Regions from separate parts of the Pseudomonas sp. C2.3V genome, predicted to be linked through region 2. Evidence: predicted binding sites of a transcription regulator. Region 2 holds the regulator's gene; the other holds the start of a gene.

Region 1 (3,117 bases), on a different contig from region 2:
CCTACCTTAGGGCATGGACTGCAACGAGGGCTTACAAACGCCCTTCCATAAAGGGCGCATTTATTACATTCCGTTGCGTTACCTAGCCGAAACGTAGGGCAGAACGATGTCTGTTAATCAGCATCATCCTGCCGGTCGGTCAGACTCTGAACCGGCGAACCATGCCGCTTAGGTCTCCAGCCAGGCGAGAAAGCTCCTGGCTGGCTGTATGGGTCTGTTCTGCACCCGCGGACGTCTGGATAGACAGATCACGAATACGAACCAGGTTACGATCCACCTCTCGGGCCACCTGTGCCTGCTCCTCAGCAGCGCTGGCAATGACCAGGTTACGCTCATCGATACCGTTAACCGCATCGTTGATTGTGCCTAGTGCATGACTTGCCGCCTCAGCCTGCTCCTGGGTTTGCCTGGCCTGATCCGCACTGGTCAGCAAGGCGTCTACGGTATGAGTAGTCCCCTGCTGAATGCTACCAATCATGGCCTCGATTTCGCGGGTAGAATCACTGGTCCGGTGTGCCAGTGAGCGTACCTCGTCTGCTACAACAGCAAACCCGCGACCCGCGTCCCCTGCTCTGGCCGCCTCGATTGCAGCGTTCAGCGCCAGCAGGTTGGTCTGCTCCGCTACGGACCGGATGACATCCAGCACCTGGCTAATGTTGCGTGTCTGTTCGGCCAGCTGACGTGCCTGCTCAGAAGCGCTCAGAACGTTGTCCGTCAGGACACCAATAGCACTGAGGGTATCGTTAAGCTGACGCTGCCCTTGGCGCGCGGTTTCGGCTGCTGCTTTGGAGGCGACTGAGGTCGACGTCGCGTTACCCGCTACTTCTTCAACGGCCTGGCTCATCTCGGTGACTGCAGTAGCTGCCATCTCAATTTCGCTGTTCTGCTGTTGCAGTCCCTGCGTACTTTCGCTCATGACTGCGCTCATTTCTTCAGTCGCAGCAGCCAGCTGTTCAGCCGACCGGTTGATCTGCTCAAGCGTATCGCGCAGATTGCCCTGCATTTTTCCCATAGCCTTGAGCAGCTGAGCGGCCTCATCTGTACCGGTTGTTTCCAGCCGGTGGGTCAGGTCACCCGACGCGATGGTCTCCGCAGCCTGCACAGCTTCGCGAATAGGCTTGGACAGACTCAAGGTTAGACGCCAGGCGAGCAGGATCGTAAGGCCCAGGGCGCAGCCGATAACCGTCAGGGTAATGGATACGGAGTTGCTATACACTGCCTGTGCATCTTCGCCAAAGGCTTTGGCTGCTTGCTGGTTCAGGGTACGCAATTTCTCGGTCTGTTCGTTCATGCTCAAGCCAAGGCTGGCCATGCCACCCATGACCTGTTTACGGGCATCATCGATCCGGCCGTTGACCATTAACGCTACGAGCTGATCGGTATTAGTCATATAGTCGCGGTAGATAGCCTGCAACTGCTGTAGCGCCTTGCCCTCCTCCGGCGTGCTGATTAAAGGCTCATAGCGTTTGAAGCCAGCTTCAACAAGCTGTCCCAAGTCTTTGATCTTCTGCTGAGTTTTCCGAAGTGTTTCAGCATCTGGCAAGGCAATCAGGCGCAACGCCTCTATACGAATGCGTGCCATTTGCAGGGCCAGATTGTCACTTTCAACAATACTGGGCAATGAGTTCAGTTCCACTTTCCGAGACTGATCCTGGATATGAGACATCTGTGCCAGGCTGAACACCCCCAGCCCGGTCAGGATGACCGCGATAACGCCAAAGCAAAACAGGCTTCGGTATGCAATTTTCAGGGAGCGAAGGCTCATAGACATAACCTTGATAAGGGGGCCAGAGAGGACATGCAAAGTGATACGTATTGAAGCGGCATCAGTGCGGAATTCTTGAGTCAAAAGTTGCCGGATGGTCTGTTGATCCGCCCGGTTGTGCCTCACATCGCCTGAACCGGATTATTTGCTACAGCGGCGAGAACGGAAGCCGATATAAAACAACCTGATAGCAGATTATCGAATCGCCTCCCTGACCATGCCTATTTCTCCGCCCCCGCCAGCCATGAAAAAGGACGAGCCGTTTCGTTCACAAAGCCACACTGAGCTGACCCGTCGCTCTGTGTTGATGTTTACCGTCCTGATGTTGAGCCTGTTCGCCCTGGCAGGCGCCGTCACGAGCTATATTGCCTGGTCGTTAGATAATAAGGCCATTACCAGTGGTGAGCAGGCCTTGCGCAATGCTATCGATACTCGTAAGAAGTCCACGGTGGCGACACTCATGGACTATGCCCGCTGGGAGGAGAATTTCATGCACCTCTATCCTGCGGTCGATACGAAATGGGCGCGTGAAGAAGATAAGCTGGCCGGCTCGCTGCTGTCGCAATATGGGCTTGACGCCGTCCTGGTTGTCGACGGCTCGCAAAATACCCGTTATGCCTTTTTAAAGGATACGGTCGACCCCAAGGATGCACTCCAGTGGATCGAGGGCGACTTGCCGGCAATGCTGGAGCGACTCCGAGGCGAGCCTCCGCTTACGCATGTTCAGGGCTTTTTTCAGGTGGAGGGTGCACCGGCGATTGTTTCGGCAGCTCTGGTCCAGCCCGCCCAGACGACGTATCTACCCAGGCGAGACCAGCTTCCCATCCTGCTCTTTGTTGAACGGCTGGATCAGCCGAAGCTGGCGTCGATGGGTGCGGCCTCTAGCATTGTCAATCTGAAGGCCGGGCCGGCAGAAAAGGATAGCGCCAGCCTTATCGTAAGCGAGAACCATGGCGTTCCTTTTCTGCTCAGCTGGCAGGCAGAGCGTCCTGGCGGTGTACTGCTAAGCGTAATGCTGCCTCTGCTGGTACTTACGGCATTTGCCCTGTATCTGGTTTTAATCAAACTCAAGCGCCGATCACTGCGTGCGGCTGCATTGATCGATAGCAGCCATGAAGCCCTGGAGCATAGCGAGGCTCGTTTTCGGGATGTCGCCGAGGCTTCTTCAAACTGGATCTGGGAAACGAATGCCCGACGTGAGTTGACCTATCTTTCTGACCGGTTCGCAATCAGCACCGGCTTTGGTGTTCACGAGTGGCTGGGAAAGCCGCTGCAGGAGCTTATTGATTTCAGCGAAACGGACTTCCAGGCAAGCGCCCAACAAGATCAGGAACCAGCAGGTGCCCCAAAAG
Region 2 (3,117 bases):
CATAACGATCCACCTGACCGGCCATACGGACCAGCTTGACGAGATCGCGCTCGACTTGTGTAACAAGGTTCGTCACACGCTTGATGACTTGACCGGTAAGATCCTGATAGTCCTGCGCCAACAGGATATCGTTCAGCAACGAAGACAGCTTGTGGGCGTCCTCATCGCTGCGCCCCAGAAACGCACCGACTCGCTTGGCCAGCTCGCGGAACTCCTCGGCACTGAGCTCGCGCCGCATAAAGCGGCCCCACTCGGCGTGGAGGTCATGAGCGTCCTTACCAAATGATTCGATAAGCGGTGTGCTGGCATCGACCAAGTCCATGGTACGGTTGGCAGCACGCTCCGTCATTTCCACAACATAGCTTAGGCGATCGGTGGCGTCTGCAATGTTTGTTACTTCATTGGCATAGGACGCCTGGGGATCGATCTGGAAGTTGACGATCGCGTTGTGCAACTCACGCGTCAGCTTGCCGATTTCCTGATACAGACCACGATCTCGCACCTGATTGAGCTCATTGATGAGCTGCACTGCCTGGCTGAAATTGCCATCTTCAAGGCTGGCAACCAGCTCTTGGGCATGCTTTTTCAGGGTCGATTCCAGGTCTTCGAATGATTTACTGCCAAGGTCCATAACATCCTCGAGATGGTTATCAGCCGTTGACCCGCTCAAAGATCTTGTCGATCTTTTCTTTGAGCACCTGGGCAGTAAACGGCTTCACAACGTAACCATTCACACCCGCTTGAGCTGCCTCGACAATTTGTTCGCGCTTGGCTTCGGCCGTTACCATCAGAACAGGCAGGTTCTTCAGGCGTGCATCGGCACGGACTTCCCGTAGCAGGTCGATACCGGTCATACCCGGCATGTTCCAGTCCGTTACCAGGAAGTCGAAGTTGCCGCTTTGCAGCATCGGCAACGCCGTCAAGCCGTCGTCGGCCTCGGTAGTATTGGTGAACCCCAGATCTCGCAGCAGATTCTTGATGATGCGTCTCATGGTGGAAAAATCGTCCACGATGAGAATTTTCATATCTTTGTCCAAGTCGACCTCCATCCTTACCCCAGACATGCCTTTTCAAAGGCATGCCATACATGCTTAGTGTTTTGCCTTAGCGCGAACGCCATTCAGCCAGACGAGCCCGCAGACGTGCTGCGCACTGACTGTGCAGTTGACAGACTCGGGATTCACTTACCCCAAGCACCTCTCCGATTTCCTTTAGGTTCAACTCCTCGTCGTAATACAGCGACAAGACGAGACGCTCACGCTCTGGAAGATTGGCAATGGCTTCCGCCAGGGCCTGCTTGAAACGATCATCTTCCAGTCCTCGACCTGGCTCGAAATCATGGGCTCCGCTCTCTTCGAGACCGTGCTCACCCTCTTCCATCAAGTCATCGAAGCTGAACAGGCGACTTCCCAATGTGTCATTGAGAATGCCGTAATATTCTTCAAGGCTTACACCAAGTTCGGCAGCAACTTCAGGATCTTTAGCGTCACGACCCGTTCTTGCTTCAACAGCACGAATCGCATCGGCCACCATACGGCTGTTACGATGCACCGAACGAGGTGCCCAATCACCTTTGCGAACCTCGTCCAGCATGGCTCCGCGGATACGGATACCGGCATAGGTTTCAAAGCTTGCACCTTTGCCGGCATCGTACTTCTTGGAGGCCTCGAGCAGGCCGATCATGCCGGCCTGCATGAGATCTTCCACCTGTACATTGGCAGGCAGACGCGCCAACAGGTGATAGGCAATGCGCTTGACCAGCGGCGCATACTGATTGATCAGTTGCTCCTGCTGTGAATGGGTCTGAGATTTACTGTACATACGGAGACCGCTGGACGCTGTCATACATTTGGCCCTACAGTGGGTTGCACCAATCGTTCGACGAAAAACTCCAAGTGACCGCGTGGGTTGGCTGGCAAGGGCCAAGCATCCACCTTCTGGGCAATGGCCCGGAAAGCCAGAGCGGCTTTGGAGCGCGGGTATGCTTCGTATACGGACCGCTGCTTCTGGACGGCTTTCCGTACACATTCATCAAAAGGAACCGCACCCACATACTGCAGAGCCACATCCAAGAAACGGTCAGTTACCTTGGTCAGCTTAGCAAAGAGATTGCGACCTTCCTGGGGCGTCAATGCCATATTCGCCAGTACGCGAAACCGCGTGATTCCATGATCGCGGTTGAACATCTTGATAAGCGCATAAGCGTCCGTGATCGAAGTAGGCTCATCACAGACCACCAGAAGCACTTCCTGGGCAGCCCGTACAAAGCTCACGACCGAATCACCGATGCCAGCAGCCGTATCGACAACAAGCACATCGATATCGTTGCTGATGTCACTGAATGCCTGGATCAGACCGGCATGTTGAAGAGACGACAACTGCACCATGGCTTGCGCACCGGAAGCCGCCGGAACGACCCGGATACCGCCAGGGCCTTGCAAAATCACGTCGCGAAGATCACATTTGCCTTCGATCACATCGGCGAGCGTCTGCTTCGGAGTCAAACCGAGCAAAACGTCGACGTTTGCCAAGCCCAAGTCGGCATCGAGCAACATGACACGTCGGCCCAGTTCAGCCAACGCTAGCGAAAGGTTTACCGAAACGTTGGTTTTCCCAACGCCTCCCTTGCCGCCTGTCACTGCAATTACCTGTACGGGATGCATACCCATTGCTGTACACCTATGAAAAACCAGCCAGCCCGTAGGGGCACTTATGGTGTAGCCAGATCGTTATGCTAACGAGCCAGCTGGCACTTAAACCTGAAGCGTGTACTGCTTTCTGACACTACGACGCCTGTAAACCTTCTATTGCAAAAACCTTACCCAACTCGCAAAAAACTGTAACTTAACCGACGCGCTTGGCCGGCTTTTGATAGAGCTCGGCAAACATATCCGCCATGGTTTCCTCTGCTGGCTCCTCGGTCAGCTGACGATTGACTGCACGGCTAACCAGCTGATGCTTGCGCGCAATATGCAGGTCGTCAGGGATGCGAGGACCGTCGGAGAGATAGGCTACCGGGATATGATGGCTAATGGCTATACCGAGCGCTTCACCCAACGTCGCGGATTCATCCAGTTTGGTCAGAACACAACCAGCCAGACCGCACCCCTTGTAGTT

Evidence for each region. Region 2 encodes FliA, which starts transcription of late flagellar genes. Its sites were predicted from a motif close to CTAAAGTTTNNNNNNNNNNNGCCGNTAA; they were not measured.
Region 1: a site for FliA is predicted at 1,818-1,845, ahead of AC4LF3_RS20690 (methyl-accepting chemotaxis protein). Genes of this name have one in related genera too.

What each region holds. Positions count from the first base shown of each region.
Region 1 covers NZ_JBZUBN010000002.1:184,191-187,307, reverse strand. The annotation lists gene AC4LF3_RS20690 (methyl-accepting chemotaxis protein) at 140-1,765, opposite strand; gene AC4LF3_RS20685 (bifunctional diguanylate cyclase/phosphodiesterase) at 1,983-3,117, shown strand, end outside.
Region 2 covers NZ_JBZUBN010000001.1:1,710,255-1,713,371, reverse strand. The annotation lists gene AC4LF3_RS08080 (protein phosphatase CheZ) at 1-631, opposite strand, end outside; gene AC4LF3_RS08075 (chemotaxis response regulator CheY) at 651-1,025, opposite strand; gene fliA (RNA polymerase sigma factor FliA) at 1,105-1,845, opposite strand; gene fleN (flagellar synthesis regulator FleN) at 1,842-2,669, opposite strand; gene flhF (flagellar biosynthesis GTPase FlhF) at 2,845-3,117, opposite strand, start outside.